Ferrimicrobium sp.: one gene and its partner. The protein of the gene in region 2 interacts with the protein of the main gene of each other region in a pairwise test. Links are inferred from orthologs where the notes say so. Each region holds a gene or a part of one and is shown on either strand. Other genes may lie near its edges.

Region 1 (10,983 bases), on a different replicon or contig from region 2:
CGTCCTTCGCACTAACCTTACGTCTCAAATGAGAAATCTCAACACCACCGCTCCAGGCTACCCGGCCACCATGCTACGCCCAACGAACATATCTAGGGTGGGGCCAATCTCGCTCATCCACCTAGACGCCGAAGCCGCAGGTGCGGAAGGGTTCGACGATGAGATGCCAAGTGCTTGGCCATCGCCAAACCTGATTCACGAAGATGCGCCCTCGTACTATCGCTACACCATTGCCACCACAAGGATGGAGGAACGGCTGCGTATTCGAGGTCTCGTCGTCGGCTTGCCGCGACTCGGAACAAACCCACCATTATGGATCGCGATTGATACGCAAGACCTCGACGCGATCCTGGTCAGCCAAGGTAGCTACCTTGGCAATGTAGCCGACAACAACGGCATCGTTCACCGTCTGGAACACTACGACGGGCCGGCCCTTGACAGAGTGATCGCTGATATCATCATTGACCAACCAGCACTCACAATACTCGAGCGACCCGGGGGGACACCGGTCGATATCGCCCCCGTTTTCATCACATCGCTTGAGGTCGCCGCCACATTCCTGCGCCCAGCAGTGACAGTTGAACCAAGTCAAGATGCGACCGCAAGAGTCAAAACCTGGCTTCTTTCGCTATCGACAAGTCAGGATGCACAAGCGATCACTGACAGGGTTGCCTGCTACCACACCCAAGAACAAGAGATCACATTTGGCATGACAAACCGGTCTCCCCGGGACATGGACAAGCCGGTTTTAGCGCACCCCTCGATGTCGTGGACTCAAACGGAGGGAAAGATCACATGGTTTCCCAACTTCGCCGCTCTGCGCGAAATCGCTGCCTCCAGGGACCCGGCGCTCTGCTTTCCTGCCAATGTTGCACTAGAGCCTTCGACAGCGATCCTGGCTGGGGCTTGGCAATAAAGCCATGACATGAAGGCGCCGTAATCCATTCACAAGCACGGGAACATCAGTTCCATCAGGCCTAACGGCGGCTCACCCTCTTGCTCTCACAGAAGTGCCAATCACCACAAGCCATGAGCGCTATCGGTCGGGGCGAGACCGCTACCATAACCTTACCTGACACTAACTCAAGACGGCAAGACGTTCGGCAACGTCGTAGAGGTTCTTGTCTTCCTTAAACAACTGTAGGTAAATCTCCCGAGCTCCAGAGGCATCGCCAGCACGCTCAAAGAGTTGGGCCAGGAGATATCGTTGCCGAATACTTGTCAATGCGGTCCCGCGGCGCTCTTTAGCTAGACCTTGTTCCATCAAGGCGATAGCCTCAGCAAGCTTGCCCTGGTCCGCCAAGGCACCGGCATAGACAATTCGTCCCTCAACAACAACCTCCTTGGCTGGAGACGCTTCACGCAGACGCAACCACCATCGCTCCAACTCGCCCGTCCGACCAAGGGCCCGTGCGCAGTCCATCAGCACAGGCAGTTGATCGAAATTGTCTGTCGCCTTATGAACCTTACGCAACACACGAAGCGCTGCATCATAGCGGGCGAGGCGATAGAGGCTCAGACCCATGAGCTCCAACACTTCCGGTTCATCCGGGTCCATCGAATCGATTCGGCGCGTAATGCGCAGCGTCTCCTCGAAGCGGTCACGCTCATAGGCTTCTGTGGCTCGCGCAAGCAACTGTTGCATAGCTGAGCGACTCTTGCCTCGCATTGATGGACGCTGGGAACGCACCTTGGAACTCTCTTGACTCGCATCTCGGATTCGAGCCCTCGAGGGTGCATCGCCTGACTCCTTCTGCAACCAGCGCGATGCATGAAAACGAAGCGATGGAAGGTTTGGTGGCTCACTTGGCGCAGATGCAGACGCCGCCGCCTCGGCTTCCACCCAATCAACACCAGGCTCTACTCGTTCGTCGACTCCGCGGTCACGATCGGTATCTCGTGGTCGGGAGTATCGTGGACGATCACCGTCTTGGCTGCGGTCGCGATCGGGTCGATCCTGGCGATCAGGTCGTGGACCAGAACGGAAACCTCCGCGGTCACGATCGGGTCGATCCTGGCGATCAGGTCGTGGACCAGAACGGAAACCTCCGCGGTCACGATCGGTATCTCGTGGTCGGGAGTATCGTGGACGATCACCGTCTTGGCTGCGGGGGCGATCGGGTCGATCCGACGAACCCGACTCGCCAAACTGCTGAGGGCCGTCTGATCTATCTGACATATTATTGTACTCCGATGATGTGGGAAGAATAAAGAGGAAAATTTTGCGCCAAATCATCCTAACCGGTACCGACCCAGGTTGCTGATGTTTCTATCTTCCCCGAGCCTGAACAGGCACCGTCAGCACCACACTTCTCCCCTTCCACTATTCCATGACGTCAGAAGGAAGAAGCCTCTATCAGGCATCCCTAGTAGACTCTAGCGAGGTCACCATCTCTCGGAAATGAGCCCCATGCTTGTTCATGCCAAGTCACTACAGTTCGAATACGGTGCCCGAGTCCTCTTTGATGATCTCAACTTGCTGGTTGACAAGGGAGATCGAGTCGGTCTCGTCGGTCGCAACGGTGCTGGCAAGACCACCTTGATGAAGATTCTCGCCGGCGAACTCGAAGCCAAAGGGATCCTTGAGCGAGCGGGTAGCGTCGGGTATTTACCACAAGACCCCCTCGCCGCCGATCCACAGCTCACCGCACTCTCGCGGATTCTGTCGGGACGTCAACTTGATGATCTTTTTGCCAGACTTACCGAGCTCCAACAGCTTATGACGGAGACAGATGCCTCCGTCCAAGAAAGTGCTACCAAGGAGTATGGTTATGTGGAAACGCTCTTTGCCAGTCGAGACGGCTACCGTGCTGAATCCGATGCCACCGTGCTCGCGAACTCCCTCGGCATCGAAGCCCACGTTCTATCCCAGCCGATTGGGGTACTCAGCGGTGGACAACGACGACGGATAGAATTGGCACGTATCCTCTTCTCCGAAGCAGACCTCTTGTTGCTGGACGAGCCTACCAATCACCTGGATGCTGACTCCATCAACTGGTTGACGGACTTTTTGAAGAACTTCAGTGGCGGGCTGATCGTCATCTCCCACGACGCGAGGTTACTCGAATCCGTCGTCAATCGAGTTGCCTTCCTTGATCCACAGCGCTCGACGCTTGATCTATATACCCTCCACTATCGTGCCTATCTCGTCGCCCGCGCCGAGGACGAGGCCCGCCGACGGCACCTCTACGAGGTGGAGACGACCAAGGCGACCCAACTCAAACGTCAGGCCGATAAGATGCGTGGCTCCACAGCAAAACGTGCGCGCAAAGCCAAAGTTCTTGACCGACGGGCAACACGCATACTCGATAACGTCGACGATGTTCGCGTATCCGACAAGGTCGCCAATATCCGCTTCCCCCAACCCCTGCCCTGCACCAAGACTCCAATTCAAGCCAATGGACTTGCCAAGTCCTATGGCTCATTGGAGGTCATTAGCGGCATCGACCTTGCCATCGATCGGCAGTCCCGGGTCGTTATTCTCGGTCTTAATGGAGCAGGCAAGACAACACTCCTCAGGTTGCTGGCAAACGTGGAGACTCCCGATGCTGGTGACATCCATCCCGGAAAAGGTCTCGTCATCGGCTACTATGCCCAAGAGCATGAGATGCTCAACCCCAACCTTACCCCACTTGAAAACCTCCGCAAGAGCGCACCAGCTGATGTGACCGACACTGACTTACGGCAGATCCTCGGCTCATTCATGTTTACATCAGAGATGTTCAACCAACCGAGCGGGACCTTATCGGGTGGCGAGAAGACTCGCCTTGCCCTTGCCACACTCGTTTCGCAACGTGCCAACCTACTCCTGCTCGATGAACCGACCAACAACCTTGACCCGGCCAGCCGCGATCGCGTTCTTGCAGCACTCCGTAGCTACACGGGCGCTATCATACTGGTGACCCACGACCCAGGCGCCGTTGAGGCACTCCAGCCCGAGCGCGTCCTGATGTTACCAGACGGTGTTGAGGATTACTGGAACGAAGAGCTTTTGGAACTTGTGACGTTGGCTTAATCAGGCTCTCAAAGTCTTCCAAGGTTCAGCCAGTAGGATCGTCCGTATGAACATAAATCAGTCAAACGACACCAAACTCGAAGTAGTAATCCAGCTCGACACCCCAGATCAGGAAGGCTGGCAACAGGTACTCCATCAGATAGAAAACCTCCTGGCTGAGGACGATTCTGCCTCGGTAGAGGTGGTCTGCTCTGGTAGGGGAACCGACCTTATTCGACGCGACACCACCCATCTCTCGATCGAGCTGAACAACCTCGCAGCCCGGGGTATTTCGTTTGTTGCCTGCAACAACTCTCTACGCCAACGGTCGATACGCGAAGATGAACTTTTCCCGTTTGTGACCATTGTGCCAAGTGCCATAGGAGAGCTCATTCGGGCTCAGCGTGACGGCAAGGCCTACCTGAAGCTGGTCTAATTCCACGCCAACGGCACTGGTCGTACGTCTTCGTGGCGGTCGATATCCGTGGCAAACACGTCTCATTGATTCACCTCGGATTCCAGCGGTGGTGTGAGACCGGCAGTACCGCAAGACCGATACGGTCTATCCGCAAGACCGAAATGGTGCATTCCGGACCGCAAGCGTATCGAGAAGCTGGCTGCGTTGACCGTTATCACCGCAGTTGGCCGAGCTCTTTGGCCGAAGATCATCAGCTGATGTAACTCTGTTGCTCAACCACGTTGCTCACCAAATGGGCAACGTGGATCTCGTTGGCGAGGAGCGCCTCGAGCATAGCGAGTCGGCTCGGTCGCCAGAGAATGGTGTTAGCGATCCACCGCATTGACAAGCTCTTCGAGCTCCCAAGCATCCTCCAAAACCCGTTCTGCGTGGTGGCAGGCGACGGTGTGGCCTGAAGCTATAACGCGCAACGTTGGATGGTCGGTGGAACACTCTTTCGTCGCATATGGACATCGCGGATGGAAACGACAGCCACTGGGTGGAGAGAGCGGTGAAGGCAGCTCACCCACAATCTGGCCCACTCTCGCTTTTTCTCGCTCAATCCCTGGGTCGGGAATAGGAACCGACCGCAGGAGCCCGCGTGTGTAGGGGTGTGCCGGACTCGCAAAGATATCCGATGCAGCGCCGAGTTCAACGACCTCTCCAAGGTACATCACGCCAATCCGATCCGCCAAGTAACTGACCACCGAGAGGTCGTGGGATATCAGTGCATAGGTCAGTCCATACCGCGCCTGTAGACGCCGCATCATATTCAGCACCTGGCTCCGGATCGAAACATCGAGTGCCGAGACCGGCTCATCGGCGACGACCAATCCAGGCTCGAGCATCAACGCTCGCGCAAAACCCACTCGCTGACGCTGACCACCGGAGAACTCGTGTGGATACCGTTCAACGGCGTTGCGTCGCAGCCCTACCTCGTCTAACAAGGTATACATTCGTGCTTCCTGTAGCGCTCCATCTCCAATATGTTGCACCTTTACAGGCTCGAGCAACGCCGGGCCAATCCTCATTCGAGGATCCAGGGAGGCATAAGGGTCTTGGAACATGAGTTGGAAATTGCGACGCAACTTTCGCATCTCGCTCAACGATCGCGAGCCGATGTCCTCGCCACGATAGAGTATTTGACCAGAAGTGGGGCGCTCTAGACCAACCATCATCCGCCCGAGCGTGGACTTTCCACAACCCGACTCACCTACGATGCCGACGGTCTCCCCCTCATAGAGTGTCAGATCGATACCGGAGACCGCATGGATACTGCCCACTTTGCGCCGCAATGCTCCTGCAAAGATATCGTACTCTTTCACCAATCCTTTCAGTTCGAGGAGAGGCTCATGGGGTAACGATCGAGGAGCATGTCGCTCTTGAACACCGAGTACCGCCGAGCGCACTTCATGATCGACCGGAAACCAACACGCGAACCGATGTTGATCACCCTCTAACACCGGATCCTCTGCGCGGCAACGCTCCTGAGCAAAGCGGCAACGCTCGGCAAAGCGGCATCCCTTCGGTGGGTGGGCGAGATCCGGTGGCAGGCCAGGAATGGTCGCGAGGACGCGTTCACGATCATCCCCAATCCGGGGAATGGAGGAGAAAAGCGAATAGGTATAGGGGTGGCGCATCTGTTCAAAAAGCTGCGAAGTACCAGTACTCTCAACGACTCGACCAGCATACATCACCATCACTCGATCAGCACGGCCGGCAACGACTCCCAAATCATGCGTTACCAGAATGAGACCCATGTTCAGGGTTGCCTTCAGCTCATCAAGGAGACCAAGGATCTGCGCCTGAATCGTGACGTCAAGAGCCGTCGTTGGTTCATCAGCGATCAACAACTCAGGGGAGTTAGCTAATGCGATGGCAATCATGACGCGCTGTCGCATGCCACCCGACAGTTGATGGGGGAAGTCATTCAGCCGTTCCGCGGCGGCTGGAATCTTCACCAAGTCAAGGACTTCGAGTGCTCGCTTGCGCGCTGCGGCCTTGTTCGCTGCCTTGTGGATGACGAGCGACTCAGCGATCTGCCAGCCAATGGTTTTTGACGGATTCAGGCTGGTCATAGGGTCCTGGAAGACTACCCCGATCTTGCTACCACGCACCGCACGCATCCGAGCTTCGGAGGCACCAACAAGTTCCTCCCCATCAAGCTTGATACTTCCTCCGGCGATCACTCCTCCAGCTGGAAGAAGCCGGACAATGGAGAGCGCCGTCATCGTCTTGCCGCAACCCGACTCGCCTACCACACCAAGGGTCTCACCTCGCTTGACTGAGAGCGTCACCCCATCGACTGCGCGAATCGTGTTGCGACGCTGTCGAATCTCTGTCGCCAGTTCTTTGATCTCCAGTAACTCCGCCATCATTGCCCCCTCATGAATCAAACCCGACACCGAAACGATCGAGCGTACGGAGCCAGAAATTACGACGTCCACCATTGGCATCAGCCTGCATCAACGATCGCCTCGTCATCGCCACCACGACGGAACGCAATGGTTCCGGTGGAAACGGTACTGGCTTCGTCCGCACCAAACCGAGATGATCAAATGCCGACTCCTTTGGCTCCAGTCGTGCACACAGTACCTGGGCTGCAAAGCGGGTAGCGCCTACCCCTAATCCGGTGAAGCCGAGAGCATACTGAATTTTGCCTTGGTGGCGAGAACCAAAGAACATCGAAAATCGGGTGGAAGTATCGATGGCACCACCCCATGCGTGAGTGAATCGTACCCCCTCTAGCATTGGAAACGTCTCAAAGAAATGACGAGCGAGCAGCAGGTGCGTGCGGGTACGGAGCCGGTATGCGCTACTCATTCTGGATCCATAGTGATAGATCGCATCATAACCGCCCCACAGAATACGGTTGTCGTTGGTCAGACGATAGTAATGAAAGAGATTACCAAGATCCGAAAGACCTTGGCGTCCATGCCAACCCACTGAATCTAACTGCGCGGACGTCAAAGGTTCCGTCATGAGGACATAGTCGTAGACAGGAATGACAAAATTTCTTACACCCGGCAGCAATGAGGGGAAGGCATTCGTCGCAAGGATCACCTTCGCAGAACGCAGCGACCCACTCTGCGCGGTGGTCACATCGACCATTCCAGCTGCCGAACTCACCCCGGTGACAGAAGTCCCTTCATGGATACGTACGCCAAGGGACGATGCGACCTCGGCGAGTCCCCAGGCCAACTTTGCTGGATTGACCAAGGCGGTGCGATTCCTGGTCAATAACCCGCCCTCATACCGTGGCGAGTGCACCAGCTCCTGCACCGCTTGGCGATCCAGTACCTCTGTTTCATGGCCAAAGGTGCGAGCCTTCTGCGCGTACTCCTCTAACCCATCGAGCTGCCAAGCCTCAGTGGCGACATCAATACTTCCAGCCAAGGTGAGGTCACAGTCGATGTGATGCCGCGCGACAAAGTCAGCGATGGCATCCAGATTTTCCCCACCGAGACGTTCCAGCTCGACCATCTCATCCGGCCATCGTCCTAAGCCATTTTCAAGACCATGAGTGAGACTCGCATCGATAAAACCCCCATTGCGACCGCTGGCACCGAAACCCACACGGCCACCTTCAACGACGACCACCTTCCATTCTGGAAAGCGCTCCTTGGCAAGGATCGCACTCCAAAGTCCAAGAAAACCAGCCCCCACGATGACGAGATCGACATCTTCATGGTGTCCAAGGGGTGAACCAAAGCTAGGTGCCTCCTCTGACTCAAGCCAGTACACCCCATCGTGCGCACCGGTCAGTGCCCGAATGGCCTCCCGTTCACTGTCCATCGATCACTCTCCTCCCCCACACATCCACTACTGGACCCACATGTGCCCCGTTGACCTGTACTCCGTGTGAACCAACCGCCAGAGCAGCTGGGATGCGAATCTCACGTACATCCATTACCACTCCAACGTGCAACATGGAGGCCTGCAACCTTGCCCACCTCCTCAAAGTACCATACAAATGCTCTGCGTCCATCTTTTCGCTCCTCTGCTCCCTCTCGATGGCACCACAGCTCCGTCACGGAACCTGTTCTCTCTGCGTCACCCAATCTCATGCATTGACCCCTACCGTCCTCATCAAATGCTCGTGGCACAGCAGCCACCTGGGATCAACTTATAACGACAACAATACCGTCAAGCTAGCGCCAACCTCTGTCCTACCGTTCAACGAGCCCTACTGACTTATCCACACGTTATGTCGGGTTATTCTGTAGCCCATCCCCAGCAATGCCATCAAAGCGAGAGCGTCACATCCACGAGCGGCCTCCATCGCGCCCGCATAGCATCAACCATTCCCCTACAGTAACGCTCAGATAACCGACTTCGCAATCTTGCGTTGTTTGCTACCTAAACGAATACATTATTACTGTAGATCCATTTGTGCAACTAATTCCGCACAACAACGCCACCGCACGAGGAAATGCCCACCGGTTGGATGGGCCAACAAACGGCATACGGGTCCCTCGTGTTCGCCCTAGAACGCGTCCGATATAAAGGCTGGGTAAAAATGTGCACTCCGCTGCCCTCTCTGTGAACAACGTGCTGTATCATAACTAACAACTCGACGGCAAGCACGGCCGTGGCGCACCGTTGCCACCAAATGCCGAGGCCGTCAGGGCCGGGTTGAAGGAGGGGCAATGACGGCTATCACGACCACGGAGCCAGGTGCAAACCCTGCTGATGTCGACCAGCGGGTGGGCGCACTGCGTGCGGCCGTTACCACCTTCATGGCGAACAAGCTTGCGGTTGGGAGTCTCGTCATCTTACTACTCATCATCTTGTTCTGCTTTGTCGGCCCAGTTGTGTACCATACAAATCAGGTTTCCGCTCAGCTGCTGCTCGAAAATCAACCGCCTTCAGCTGCACACATCCTTGGAACGAGTCCCGCAGGTCGAGACGAACTCGGAAGACTGATGCTCGGTGGACAGAGCACCATCGAGCTAGGACTTGCCGTTGGACTCCTTGCCTCTGCCTTTGGCCTCGTATGGGGGACCATCAGTGGTTTTGTTGGCGGCATGGTCGACTCAGTGATGATGCGGATCGTCGACGCTCTGCTATCAATCCCCTTCCTCTTCTTTGTGATCCTGCTCGCCTCCATTGTTCGACCAACGCTGTGGTTGATCATTCTGGTCATCTCGGGAGTGAGCTGGCTCTCGACCGCCCGACTCGTACGCGGAGAGACGTTGAGCCTCAAAACACGCGACTACGTGGTGGCGGCAGCAGGTTTCGGAGCACCCCGATGGCGGCTCATCGCACGCCATATCATGCCAAATGTTCTCGGCGTGCTTGTGGTCAACGGAACGCTGAAGGTGGCTGATGCCATTCTCACTTTCGCCGCGCTGGGCTATCTCGGCCTCAGCATCCCACCACCCGCTACGAACTGGGGAGAGATCCTCGCCGGTGGCGTAAACAACATTTTTGATGGCTATTGGTGGCAGCTCTGGCCCGCGGCGGTCCTCATCGTCTTGACGGTTCTGGCCGTAAATGTTCTTGGAGACGCGTTACGAGATGTCGTGGAATCACGACTGGCACAGCGCTAAGGACCCCGATGCTACCTCCTCACTCCTCACCAACAAGACGACCAACACTGACAGCTGAGCAAACCAGCGGGTGTTCAATGAAACGACGGGAGGAGTGCGCATGATCCGATACGTCCTCCGACGCTGCGGCCAGGCCATCATCACCATCATCGCAGTCTCCATTATCGTCTTCATCATTTTGCATCTGCTGCCCGGAGGCCTCGTACGGGCCCAACTCGGCCAGAAGGCCAGCCCTATCCAGGTCCATGCACTCGAAGTGCAAGAAGGGCTCCTACGACCGCTTCCGGTCCAGTACCTTACCTGGGCTTGGAATGCGCTCCGGGGGAACTTTGGCTACTCCTATAAGCTCAGTGAAAACGTCTCTACCTTGCTCGCTATGTACGTTCCCCGCACCTTTTTCCTCGTGGCGATATCGCTCCTCTTCGCGGTCGCCATCGCGATACCCATGGGACTTTGGCAAGGCTACCGGCGCAATCGCGCCGACGATCATGCCTTAAGCGGTACCATGCTCATCATGTACTCGATGCCCACTTTCCTCCTAGGCGTGGTACTCATCGTCATCCTCAATATCTGGCTACCGGTCTTCCCGTCCACCGCCTCGAATTTTGGGGGAAGCCTCACCATCGACGCCACCGATCTCGCCCTCCCAATCATCACCCTCTGTTTGGCCAACGTGAGTTATTTCAGCCGATACATGCGCTCTTCGGTCATCGACAACTTGCTGGAAGATTACGTCAGAACGGCCAGGTCAAAGGGTGCGCGCAATCGGACGATCCTCCTCCGGCATGTCTTACGCAACTCCTTAAACTCAACGTTGACCCTCCTCGGCCTCTCATTGCCCTACACCATCTCTGGATCTCTCATCGTGGAGGCACTCTTCAACTACCCCGGCGCCGGTCTTCTGTTTTGGAATTCAGCCCAGACTCGCGACTTCCCAGTGCTCCTGGGGATCGTACTCGTCATCGCCGTGATGACGGTCT
Region 2 (12,616 bases):
CCGTTCACGAGGCGGCGAAGCCGCGACGGATTGCGGTCAATCATCAGCAGGCGACGACCGCGATCGCGGGCTAAGGAGAGAGTCCTTGTAATGCTCCGGCCCGCCAATGGGTGGGCCGGAGGAATGTTTCGTCGATCAGTGCTGCTGTAGAGGAAGACAGATGCGATAACGAAGGATGTGCGCGATGCGGATTGGACTCACAGGAAGCCACGGGTTGATCGGGTCAGCCCTTGCGAGCGCGCTCGTCGAGAGTGGCCACGAGGTGACGGCGATCGAGCGACAGGGCGCCTCCGAACGACGGGGCACCAGCGTGCAGCAGATGCAGCCTAACGATGGAGCTTCTGTTCCCTTCTTTGACCCCGATGGTGGTGAGGGAGATCTGCGCGCCTTGGAGGGTTATGATGCCCTGATCCACCTGGCAGGTGCGTCAATTGGCGAGCATCGCTGGGACGCACAGGTTCGCTCTCGCATCTACGCGTCGCGGGTCTATGGGACTCGCTCGCTCGTGGAGGCGCTCAAGACCCTTGAGCAACCTCCCGCCACGTTGCTCTTCGCGTCGGCTTCGGGCATCTATGGAGACCGGGGTAGCACGACGCTGACAGAGGAGTCCGAACCCGGGAAAGGCTTTCTGGCTAAGGTCGTCGCTGACTGGGAGTCCGAGGCGCGCCTCGGGGAGTCGATCGCCAAACGGGTGGTGCTGTTGCGGACCGGGCTGGTCCTCGATGCGAAGGGTGGGCTGCTCGGACGTCTTTTGCCGCTCTTTAAGCTTGGGCTCGGTGGCCGCCTCGCTACTGGAGAGCAGTACATGAGCTGGATTACGCTCACCGATGAGGTTCGAGCGATCCAGTACTGCCTCGACCACGAGACGGTGCGCGGGCCGGTCAACCTCGTCGCTCCGAACCCGGTCACCAACCGGGAGTTCACCAAGGTGCTCGCCGGAGTTCTCGGTCGTCCGGCGATCTTTACTGTACCCGCGCCTGCGTTGGAACTCGTGCTCGGCAAGGAGATGGCGCGCGAACTCGCCCTCGTCTCCCAGCGGATCACTCCCAACGTTCTCGAGGCTGCGGGATTTACGTTCTCCTCTACCCAGCTTGAGGAGGCGATGAAGGGGCTCATCGCCGCGACCCGTTAGCGTTCTTGATCCTTCAAGAGCTCCTGCATCCGGGTAGCCAGGGTAGTTTGACCGAGCTGACTGAACGACGAGATGACGGCCTCGCGATCTTCGATCGGTCTATTTTGAGAGAGTTTGCGAATGCCGCGCAGCGCGCTAACCGTGATAGTGAAGCCAACGATGGCCTTGAGCTGGTTGTGGATATAGTCTTGCGGACTCCGATCGGGGCTCCAACCAGTCGGGGCAGGAGGCTCAAAACGCGCCGTCAGTGCGGTAACTAGTGCCAGGAGTTCTTGGGCATCGTCGAAGAACTCTACCGTGCCAGTCGCCTCAACCCGCGAGTAGTTCCAGGTTGGTACGTGCTGTTGGTTTGTGGCCGTGCTCCGATACCATCTTGGTGAAACATAGCCATGTTCGGCACGAAAGACGGCCAGCGCCTCAAAGTCAGGCTGTGATTGGTGCCACTGAGGGTTGGTGCGGGTGAGGTGACCCTTGATCACCAGCTCTTCTCCTTCGCGCATCACGAGTAGGGGCAGGGCGGTGGTCATTGGCCCCGTAGGTCCGACGGTGATCAGGTCTCCAAAGGGATATTCCTCGGCCATTGCGAGGAGCGTCGGTTGGTCATCGGTGTAAAAGATTCTTGCTGGCGACATGCCATCACTCTAGCCATATTCCCCTGACCGAGGCGCGGTCCTGGTTGGTACCTGCATCCCTGATGCTTGGGTGGATCCCCAGGCCATCCAATAGGATGGGTGATATGCCCCCTAGACGATCAATCCACGTAGAGATTCTGAATCAGAACTCGTCCGCTCCACGGGTGGTTACCGTCCATGGTGCGATGGATCGAGGTAACTCTTTTCGTGCGCTCGCCAAATTGCTTCCCTCGATTGAGGTACTCATCTGGGATCGGGCGGGCTATGCACATTCAATCGCTGTGGCACCGGCTGGGGCCGAGGACCATTTGGCCGATCTTGTTGGGATTCTCGATGACAAGCCGGCGCTCGTCTTTGGCCACTCTCTCGGAGGGACCTACGCGCTGTGGCTGGCATCGTTAGGGCACCCCAACCTCCTTGGCGTATCGACCTTCGAGTCTCCGCTTCCCGGAGGCGCTTGGTGGGGAGAGGGCTGGGACATCGATCCCCATGACGCCGCCTTAGGCCGAGTCCCTCCCGAACGGTCGCAGGCGGTGGCCGAGAGATTCCTGCGACGGATGATCTCCGACGCGACTTGGGAACTCCTGCCAGAACGTACCAAAGCTTTGCGACGGGCCGAGGGAGCAGCCTTTATTCTGGAGCTGGGGCAACTCGTCGATGGAGCGGTGCGTTTTGACCTTGATGCTATCCGGACCGACGTGGTTGCTGGAATCTCCTCGCGTCCCTCCAGCCATCATCAGTTGGGGTTGGCCAGGCTCGCAACAGCTACATGTGCCACTACCTATTGCGTGCGCAACTCGCGCCACGGCGCTCACCTGACCAGTCCCGACGCTCTTGCTGAGGTCTTGGGCCAGCAGTTAAAAATTGAGGATGGTTAAGCACCGACGGGGTTCATCCGTCGACCTGCTAGTTCAGCGGCTTGGAGACGGCTCGCTCGAGGATGTCACTCTGTTCGAGGGCGTGCATCGCGGCTGATCCGGTGGCTGGTGATCCAGTTGCAACACGGGAGACGTGGACCAGTGTCAGTCGGTGTGCACCGGCGCGATGGAGTCGCGCATGGGCAAAAGGCCAGGCGCCCATGTTCTCTGGTTCTTCCTGCAACCAGACGAGCTCGGTCGCTGATGGGTAGCTCTCGATCAACTCGGTGATCTCGCGCTCTGGCCAGGGGTAGAGCTGTTCCACGCGCACAACGGCGGTGGGGACTGAGGTAGTGCGGTCGCGCTGAGCGAGGGCTTCATAGCCGATCTTGCCCGAACAGAGAACGATGCGCCGAACATCAAAGCGGCCAGTGGGGTCTTGGACCCAATGCGGATCATCTAATAGCGGTTGGAAGGATCCGCTAGTGAACGCCCCGACTGGGCTGCGCGATTGCTTGGCTCGCAGCAAGGACTTTGGCGTGAGGATGATCAACGGTCGCTGGTTGGTTCGCTCGACCTGGGCTCGCAACAGGTGGAATAGCTGCGCTGCGTTGGTCGGGTTGGCGATGGTCATATTCGGCCCCGCTGCCAGGGAGAGGAAACGCTCAAGCCTGGCCGAGGAGTGTTCTGGGCCCTGCCCTTCGTACCCATGCGGTAACATCAGGGTCAGTCCCGACTCCTGTCTCCACTTGTCGTGGGCAGCGGCGATGAACTGGTCGATCACGATCTGGGCACCGTTGGCGAAGTCGCCGAACTGTGCCTCCCAGATCGTGAGCGCCTTCTGGTGGATCAAGGAGTAGCCGTATTCAAATGCCATGGCTGCGTACTCGGAGAGTGAGGAGTCATAGATCATGAAGCGGCCAGGCGAGGTCCCATCGGTTGGTGCGCCAGTGTCATCGCGTATCGCGGCGAGAGGTTGGTAGGTGGCACCGGTCTCGTAGTCATAGAGGGCAGCGTGGCGGTGCGAGAAGGTCCCACGTCGCGAGTCTTGGCCGGAGAGACGCACATCATGCCCATCGAGCATGATCGTTGCGAATGCGAAGGCCTCACCAAGAGCCCAGTCGACCTCACCTTCGGTATAGAGCTCCGCGCGGGCCTGGAACTGCTTTGCCAGTTTGGGGTGTAGCGTGAAACCTTCCGGGGTACGGTTGAGGATCTCTACGACATAGTCGAGACGCTCCTTGATCACCCCCGTCGAGACGGTCTGTACTGCGACGTTTTGGGGTGGTGGTGCCGGCAGGTTGGTAGCTTTGGGCGGTGCCGCCTCTCGAGTCTCTACCAGTGCCTGCTGCAGTCGAGCGAGATAGGCATCGAGAGCCTGTTCACCCTCCTCCACGGTAATAGCCTTGGAGCGGACGAGGCGTTCAAGGTAGAGCTTGCGCACTGAGGGTTGCGTGTCAATAACCCGGTACATCACCGGCTGGGTGTAGCTGGGCTCGTCGCCCTCATTATGCCCATGGCGTCGGTAGCAGACCATATCGACGACGATGTCCTTGTGGAAGGCTTCCCGATAGTCCATGGCGATCTGGGCAGCTCTCAACACCGCTTCGGGGTCGTCGCCGTTGACGTGGATGATCGGGGCCTGGATCATCTTGGCGATGTCGCTGGCATAGACGGAGGATCGTGCTTCGTTTGGGTTGGTCGTGAAACCTACCTGGTTATTGATGACCAGGTGAATGGTGCCACCCGTTCGATAACCGGGGAGCTGAGAAAGGTTGAGCGTCTCGGCAACCACTCCCTGCCCGGCAAAGGAGGCATCCCCATGCACGAGAATCCCGAGGACGGCGAACTCGAAGAGATTACCTCGAAGATCTTGGGTGGCACGCACCATTCCCTCGACGACGCCGTCAACGGCTTCAAGGTGCGAGGGATTCGAGGCGAGTGTGATGGGTACTGCGGTGCCGTCGGGGGTGTAGTAGGTGCCCTCGAAACCCTTGTGATACTTGACGTCGCCGGATCCCTGGACCGATGTTGGGTCCAGGTTGCCCTCGAACTCTTCAAAGATCATGCGATAGGACTTGCCAACGATGTTCGCCAGGACGTTCAACCGACCACGGTGGGCCATGCCCAGTATGGCAGAGGTGATTGAGGCACGTACTCCCTGATTGAGGACCTCAGTGAGAAAGACGATGGCACTTTCCGCACCCTCGAGGCCGAAGCGCTTTTGTCCAATGTAGCGAGTAGAGAGGAACTTCTCAAACGCCTCGGCATCGTTGAGGGTGGTGAGGATGCGGAGCTGGTCCTCCTTGGAGAGGTTCGGACGAACTCCTTCGACGCGGTTTTGAATCCAATGCTTCTCTTCGGGGTTCTGGATATGCATGTACTCGTAGCCGATTGTGCCACAGTAGCTATCACGAAGGAGCTGCAGGATCTCTGCAAGGCTTGACTCGGTTGTTCCGGCGAGACCATCGGTGAGAAATGCGCGGCTGAGATCCCAGAGGGTGAGTCCGTAGGTCTCTGGGTCTAACTCTGGACTCATCGTTGGCTTGACGAGATTGAGTGGATCTAGGTGAGCCAGGAGGTGACCGCGTACGCGGTAGTTGTTGATCAGGGTCTGCACATGGATCTGCTTTTCCGCGCGCTCCGATGCGTCTCCAGTCAGAGATCCATGGTCTGGAGACCAGACTGCTGGTGGATAGGCGACATCGAGAGAGGAGAAGATGTCCTGATAGAAGTGCTCCTTACCCTCAAGGAGTGCGGCGACGTCGGCCAGGAACTGACCAGACTCAGCCCCTTGAATGATGCGATGATCGTAGGTTGAGGTGAGGGTAACGGTCTTCGAGATTCCAAGCTCGCCCAAGGTACGGGGATCAGCGGCGCCGAACTCGACCGGATAGCCAATGGCACCAACGCCGATGATGACACCCTGCCCATTCATCAATCGTGGGATCGAGTGTTCAGTTCCGATCGTCCCGGGATTGGTGATGCTAACGGATGCTCCCTGGAAATCGTCGACCGTGGCTCGGTTCTCGCGGACCTTGGCGATCAACTGATCGTAGGCGCTGAGGAACTCAACGAAGGTCTTGGATTCGATGTTCTTCAAGACTGGCACCATCAGCGTTCGCTGTCCATCACGCCGAACGATATCGACTGCGACGCCGAGATTGACATGTTCGAAGGTCCGGATCGAGGCCGCGGTCCCATCGGTTGCGGGTACGAAGCTCGCGTTCATCCTGGGGTGTTTGGCGAGCGACTTGATGATGGCCCAGGTGATCAGGTGGCCAAAGCTGACCTTCGTACGACCCTCGCGACTGAGTTGGTTGTTGATGATGGACCGGTTGATTTCGAGTGCCTTCGCGGGTACTACACGCACACTCGTTGCAGTCGGCAGGGTGAGCGATTGATCCATGTTGCGCGCGAGGGCGAGGGCGGCTCCGCGGAGTGGACTCAAGGTGGCGTCGTCGACACTCTCCGGAGAGACTGGCTTGTCCACGGACGACGGAGCCGGGGTAGCTGCGGCCCGCGTTGCTGCGGTGTTATCCGTCGGCGAAGAGGTGCGGAGGTTGCCATTTGTCGTTGGTTGCATCGAGCGTACTGGCCCTGCTGGGCTCGTAGCGGCTGGGCTCGTGGCGGCTGGGCTCGTGGCGGCTGGGCTCGTGGCGGCTGGGCTCGTGGCGGTGTCGTCAAACGCTACGGTGGTGGTGGTGGTTTCCGATGTGGCCTCGGTAGGGCTGGTGTGGTTGGCGGCAGCTGCGTGGCCGTTGTGGCCCTCGGTGGCAACAGCATCGGTCACGGTCGAGTTGGCGAACCTTGGTGCGATGTTTCGGCTCTGAAAGTATTGTTGCCAACTTGGTGGCACCGATTCAGGGTTGTCACGGTAATGGTCGAGCATCTCCTCGACAAGCCAGTCATTGGGTCCAAAGTCAGTTTCAAAGGTATCTGCCACGCCTTGTAAGTCTAGTCATCTTTGCCGGTCGATGAAAACTCGCTGCAGCTGCGACCGGTGGCGTGAGGCGACGAGAATTGGCCAAGGTTCGAGGGGGTGCGGTTGGGTCTACCTCCGATCTCATTGGGATTGCTCCTGGCACGTGTCAAGTATTTGACGCCATACGTCGAAGTTCTAGGAATGGGTAATGGAAGACCACGTTTTGGTGTGATCGAAGGTACGGATACCGTTCAGAGCATCGAAACCACGCGACAGGATGTTCTTCAATTGCGCGAGTATGTCCGCACAATTTTGAGCGGCCAGCGCTCCTTTGAGATGCGGTTCCAATCGATCGCCAATGTTTTTGGGCCGAGAGTTGTGGGTTACGAGATGCTCACCCGGTTTGACGTTCCCGCAACGATCACACCCGATCAGATCTTCCTCGAGGCAGATGCGATCGGGCTCGGCGCCGAATTAGAGGCCCTGATTCTTGCGCGGGCCTTCAAGGAGCGTCGTCGTGTGCCTCGCGACTGCTTTGTCACGGTGAACGTTAGCCCACATCTGCTCGGTCAACCGATCCTGCGGAGGGTGTTCGATCGGGATCTCAGCGGTATCGTCGTTGAGCTCACCGAACACGTCCGTGTGCTCGATGTGGACGCACTGCGTGACTCGCTGACCTGGTTGCGTGCACGTGGTGCGCTCATAGCGATGGATGATGCGGGATCGGGGTATGCCGGCCTGCAGATGATCACGCAGGTCCGTCCAGATATTGTCAAGCTCGACCGGGAACTGGTGAACGGTATCGATACCGATGAGGTCAAAGCGCTCATGTGTGCCTCCTTCGGCGATTTTGTGGGACGGCTCGACGGCTGGTTGCTGGCCGAGGGGGTTGAGACCCAAGCGGAGTTGGCCCGCGTGGTACAGATCGGTGTGCCATTGGTGCAGGGATGGGTGATCGGTCGCCCAACACTGCAGCCAGAGCCCTTGCGAGCCGACCTCGCGGAATGGTTGCGCTCCTACCACGACTCACGCCGCTCCCGGGTTGATTGTCTCTCGATGCTGATGGATCCTGTTCTGGTCAAGACGGAGACGCTCGTCGAGACCAGCGCGACCTCGCCGGTGGACATGACAACGAGTGCCATCCCTGCTAGTGATCCGGGTGCGAGGATCGCAATCTGTGTCGTCGGGCGCAATCTTGAGCTTGCTCGCGTGCTCGTTCCTGAGCTGAGCGGGTGGCGTGTGTTGGCCGTTCCAATGGTAGCCCACCCAGAGGAGGGGATACGAGAGGTGGCGGTTCGGGCGATGAATCGTCCGGTGGCAACCCGATTCGATCCCATCGTGTGCGTTGGCGAGCAGCGCGAGCCCGTTGGCATCATCCGAATGGAGCGGATTATTAGCTTCCTTGCTGATGTCTTCTCGGCGGGAGGTTCGGCGATGGAAGGTGCCTGCTAATCTGCGTCGCTCAGGCCTCGGAGTGCGTTATGCTAGGTGGGCTTGGTAGAACTCGGGGAGGAGAGCGATGAGTCGAGCCAGAGTGTTCGCTGGTGACTCGCCTTCTTGTTCATCAAGCGTCAGCGAGGCCGTCGACCGATAGGTGGCGATCCGTGTCTCGAGTAGGGTTTGGAGATCTCCGCCACGAGCGAGCGGGCGATCGGCGGTGGCTCCGATACGTTTGATGGCGGTCGTTGCACCGATCTCAAGGTAGACCACAAAGGTTGACCTGAGAAGGTCCTGGGTGTTGCCATGCATGATCGCACCCCCTCCCAGTGCGAGTACGGTGGAGCGCTGGGCAGCCACGGTCGCGATCACTTGGTGTTCGAGTTCACGAAACTTGGGTTCCCCCATCGTGGTAAAGAGGGTGGCGATGCTTTGACTAGTCGCCTCTTCGATCAGCGCATCGCTGTCGTAGAAGGCGGTCCCCAGATGGTCTGCGAGCAGGCGACCCAACGTGCTCTTACCAGCGCCCATGAAGCCAATGAGCACGATCTGGGGCCATCCTGGTGGTTCGTTGTTGTTCGTAATCGCTATCGTTCTCCGCTGTCAGTGGATCATCATGTAGGAGCCTAACGCCAAGTATGCAAACGGTGTTCGTTTGCAACTAGTGTCGGGCCGATCCTCGTTGTAGTGCTACGTGGTGTTGCTGCTGTAAGCCATGGGTTGCGACACCACGTGCATAGGACGATTGGTCTTTGAGACAATTCAGTTTGGCTACGATCCCAACCTCACTAGGTATGGCGGGGCCTCGTGGAGCTCTCATGTGCCGAGGTTGGCTGTGCTCTCTTAGCGCTCCGCTCGCGTTGGGTGATGGATCAAAGACGCTCTACTGTCGGCACGATGGGGCTGGTTGGTTGGTGAGCGCCGTGGTGTCTTCGCCGAAAAACGATTAAGGGAATCGGCAAGTGTACCGAAGCTTTGGTAGACCTCGACCGAGGTTTTTTGGTTCCCAAGATGGAGGATGTCGACGCGATGAAACGGTTCGCATGTGGAGATGTAGTGGCGGGTTGCAACTGGACGATGCAGGTAAGTGACGAAGGAGAGTTGATGTCCCTGATCGCCGATCATGTGGCTGAGGCCCATGGAATTACCACCATCGATGATGAACTCGTGGCAGTCGTACGCGAGCATATCCAGCTGGTGAGCTAAGACTTAGCGCGGATACCCAGCGCAAGAACTGGCCCACTCACTTCGGTGGTTGACGTGTGATCATGCAATGCGTGTGATCATGCAATGCTTGTGCTCCGGCGCCTGCGCCGTTAGGCCGTTCACTTCGTCTGCGGCTTCCTCGCGGACGAGTGGGAGCACAGCCGTTGCCACTAGGGTGTCTTGGCGATAGTTTCGGTGCCATGGTGAGGACGTTCGATTGAGTAGAGGCAGAACCCTCTCGATCAGGTGCGACGACCGATAGTGATGGCGGGGGGAGAGGTAAAGATCAGTTATGAAGTCCTATGATCCTCGGGAGTTCATCCCGCACCGCCCGCCGTTCTTACTTGTTGATCAGATCACCGATCTCGATCCCGGTTCCTCGGGTCGTGGCATCTACCGTATCCCCGATGACCTCGCGGTGCTCGCGGGCCATTTCCCAGGTAATCCCGTCTTGCCTGGCGTGTACCAGGTGGAGGCGATTGCTCAGCTTGGTGCCGCCGTGGTGCTCAGTGATGAGCGCTATGCAGGATCGCTGCCTCTCTTTGGGGGTATCGATCGCGCCCGATTTCGGAGAGTGGTGCGGCCCGGCGACCTGCTTGAGCTGACGATTGAGATGACGAGCCTGTCGGCACGCGCTGGTAAAGGCCAAGGTCGCGCCACGGTGGACGGTGAACTCTGTGCGGAGGTGGGCCTGTTCTTTATTATCGCCCCTGCTGGATCCTAAGATGCGGTTCGCAACCTGGAACGTTAATTCACTCCGAGCTCGACGCGAGTTGGTTGCTCAGTGGCTCCTCGCACAGCAACCGGACATCCTTTGCCTGCAAGAGACCAAGGTCAAGGACGCGGAGTTTCCGGAGGATCTCTTCGCAGAGGTCGACTACCACGTTGCCCACTGGGGAGTTTCGGCTTGGAATGGGGTTGCGCTGGTTACCCGTGAACCAGTCGAGCAGCTTGGCCTCGGGATCGTTGACGACGCTGAAGAGGCGCGCTGTATCGCCGGAATCGTCGGGGGTATCAGAGTATTCTCGGTCTATGTTCCCAATGGTCGCTCCCTCGATGACCCCCACTATGTCTACAAGTTGGAGTGGCTCGAGTTGCTTCGCCAACGTGTGGCGGAGGAGCTGCAGCGGGGTCCAGTGATCATTGCGGGGGATTTCAACATCGCCCCCACCGATGCAGATGTCTATGACCCAGCCGCTCTCGAGGGCGCCACTCACGTGAGTGAACCCGAACGCATGGCCCTACAACGGCTGCTCGATCTTGGGTTGGTCGATTGCGGGGCGATTCACCCCTCCGATGAACCCAGCTTCACGTGGTGGGACTATCGCCAAGGGGCTTTTCGGCGTGGCATGGGTATGCGTATTGATCTGGTTCTGGCATCGGAGTCACTGGAGCAGAGAGTGCGTTCCGTGGCGGTCGATCGAGTAGCGCGCGCTGCGACCAAACCATCGGACCACGCACCGCTGGTGGTGGAGTTCGAGGATCACGACTAGCGGATCCGAAGGAACTCTCCCCACAGACGATCGATGAGTTCGGGCGACTCCCTCAGGAGCGGGGTACTCACGAGGGCGGCGACCGATTCCCTGTCGGAGGGGCGTAGGCGAGCGAGTCTGCGAACGTCGGCGTCTGAGAGGACGAGATAGGAGGACAACTGACGCTCCTTGGCGACGGTGACGCGCCAACGATCCAATCGGGTTGCGATGGAGGGTTGGGCCTGCGAGTGGGAGATCTGTGTCTGGGGCTCAACCTGCTTGGTGTCGAGGTGGGCGAGTAGGGTCGACGGTCCGCGACTGGGTTTTGACCAACTGATGGTGAGCGAGTCGGTCGCTCTCGTCATCGCCACATAGAGGAGCCGTCGCTCTTCAGCGAGTGCGTTCGAAGAGAGCCCGTGGCGGGAAGGATAACTCTTCTCGCCGATGCCAATCAGGTGTACATGGTGCCATTGGAGCCCCTTGGCGCGATGGAAGGTGGTGATGCTCACTGCATCGACTCCCTTGATCTGGAGTCCGCGCAGCAGCTCTTCGAGGGCAAGATAATCTGACCTGGGGTCCTGCCTTCGGAGCTCGTTGGCCACTTCAAGGAGTATGCGTAGGTTGGGGGTACGAGTCGGTGTTGAGGAGAGGAGCGCCTCTTCAACCGTGTCACAGATCTCTGTGATCTGGAGGCGTTCGGTGCGCGCGCTTCGCATCAGTGCGATCACCTCTGGGGCTGAGGCAAGTGGGGTCAGTCCGAGGACACTGTGGGGGATATCGAAACGGCGAAAGGCCTCCTCGATGGGGGATAGTTGGCGAATGGTTCGCGCGAGGATGGCCATTGAGGAGTAGGGGATGCCGCGATGGGCCAGCTCCACCACCGCCCTGGCGGCACGTAACCCCTCCGCGGCCACCGAGTCTGTCCCGATAAGGCTGGGGAGCTGACCCCCCTGACGGTGAGCCAGCATGCTGATTCGCCGATCGTCACTGGCGACAGGGGAGGCTGCTGCGACAAGTGCGGCGGTGCTGCGATAGTTGGTGGAGAGGGTGAGGTGGGTGAGTGCTGGGATGCGGCTCGGAAGCTGCGCCATCAGTGCCGGATCCGATCCGTTCCAGCCATAGATCGCTTGGTTCGGATCTCCGACGACGGTGAGTCCTGAGAGGTTATTGCCCATCCATCTCTCAATGAGGCGAAGCTGGAGGGGGTTGACGTCTTGGAACTCATCGATGTAGACCCAGCGAGCCTGGAGGCGGAGGGCTTGTCCGACCCCGTCATCGCGTGCGACGAGTTCGGTGGCGATACGTAGGACGTCGGTAAGGTCCATGAGGCGCTGTCGCGCCTTGGCGCGTTCGAGAGCCATGAAGACAGCGATGAGTTCATCAGGGTTCGGCACTTCGATGAGGGTTGGGTTGGCCTCGAGACTCTCGGCGTCATGGCCGAGCGCGCGAAGACGGTCGATCTCAGACATGACGCTACGACGGCGAGCCTCGGAGAGTCGCAACCCGAGGTCGGTCAGGAGTGTCGTTGTGTCACCGATGAGATGCGGTAGCGGCCTGCCCAGCATCGCTGAACCCTCACGAACCAACCCAAGGGCATGGGAATGAAAGGTGCCACAGGCTGGTGGTGGCCCGTCGAGGAGTCGATAGAGACGACGTGCGATCTCCCATGCGGCGGCCCTCGTAAAGCTGATCGCTACCGTCTGAGAGCTGCGGTTCGCTTGCGTGGCGATCTGGTAGGCGATTCTGTGGGTGATCACACGAGTCTTGCCTGAGCCGGCACCAGCAACGATGAGCGCCGGCGCAGCAGCCATGACCGCCTCGCGTTGCTCGGTGCTCAGACCCTCAAGGAGTTGTTCTGGGTTTGGCATCGGCTACCGTGGCTGCGCGGGGGCGGCACAGCAGAACCAAGGTTCGCTCATGATGGCGGTGCTTGGTGCACGTACTCGTGGGGTTGG

Evidence for each region.
Region 1: the proteins of M7Q83_RS03445 (region 2) and M7Q83_RS06420 interact in binary tests that used the Escherichia coli proteins (3 or more experiments, as listed by UniProt). The link is inferred for Ferrimicrobium sp. from one-to-one orthologs.

What each region holds. Positions count from the first base shown.
Region 1 is NZ_DAHXOI010000007.1:6,457-17,439, reverse strand. Bases 1,880-4,712 are described here. They hold M7Q83_RS06420 (ABC-F family ATP-binding cassette domain-containing protein), read left to right. Parts: upstream 1,880-2,410; coding sequence 2,411-4,015; downstream 4,016-4,712. Other genes in these bases: M7Q83_RS06415 (DsrE family protein), read left to right, coding at 4,062-4,430; M7Q83_RS06425 (hypothetical protein), read right to left, coding at 1,880-2,097. In the rest of the region: M7Q83_RS06435 (hypothetical protein), read left to right, coding at 29-916; M7Q83_RS06430 (hypothetical protein), read right to left, coding at 1,079-1,645; more of M7Q83_RS06425, read right to left, coding at 1,861-1,879; M7Q83_RS06410 (ABC transporter ATP-binding protein), read right to left, coding at 4,778-6,826; M7Q83_RS06405 (FAD-dependent oxidoreductase), read right to left, coding at 6,837-8,246; M7Q83_RS06400 (hypothetical protein), read right to left, coding at 8,236-8,361; M7Q83_RS06395 (ABC transporter permease), read left to right, coding at 9,101-10,003; M7Q83_RS06390 (ABC transporter permease), read left to right, coding at 10,104-10,983. UniProt on the Escherichia coli protein: Genetic data indicate it may be involved in ribosome assembly or function.
Region 2 is NZ_DAHXOI010000003.1:138,083-150,698, forward strand. What follows is about bases 2,471-6,936. They hold M7Q83_RS03445 (multifunctional oxoglutarate decarboxylase/oxoglutarate dehydrogenase thiamine pyrophosphate-binding subunit/dihydrolipoyllysine-residue succinyltransferase subunit), read right to left. Parts: upstream 6,568-6,936; coding sequence 2,671-6,567; downstream 2,471-2,670. Other genes in these bases: M7Q83_RS03440 (alpha/beta hydrolase), read left to right, coding at 2,471-2,642; M7Q83_RS03450 (EAL domain-containing protein), read left to right, coding at 6,670-6,936. Also shown: M7Q83_RS03425 (Hsp20/alpha crystallin family protein), read left to right, coding at 1-74; M7Q83_RS03430 (TIGR01777 family oxidoreductase), read left to right, coding at 185-1,132; M7Q83_RS03435 (FMN-binding negative transcriptional regulator), read right to left, coding at 1,129-1,764; more of M7Q83_RS03440, read left to right, coding at 1,869-2,470; more of M7Q83_RS03450, read left to right, coding at 6,937-7,998; M7Q83_RS03455 (shikimate kinase), read right to left, coding at 8,026-8,514; M7Q83_RS03460 (DUF1059 domain-containing protein), read left to right, coding at 9,013-9,189; 3-hydroxyacyl-ACP dehydratase FabZ, read left to right, coding at 9,482-9,913; M7Q83_RS03470 (exodeoxyribonuclease III), read left to right, coding at 9,915-10,682; M7Q83_RS03475 (UvrD-helicase domain-containing protein), read right to left, coding at 10,679-12,529; M7Q83_RS03480 (radical SAM protein), read right to left, coding at 12,533-12,616. UniProt on the Escherichia coli protein: E1 component of the 2-oxoglutarate dehydrogenase (OGDH) complex which catalyzes the decarboxylation of 2-oxoglutarate, the first step in the conversion of 2-oxoglutarate to succinyl-CoA and CO(2).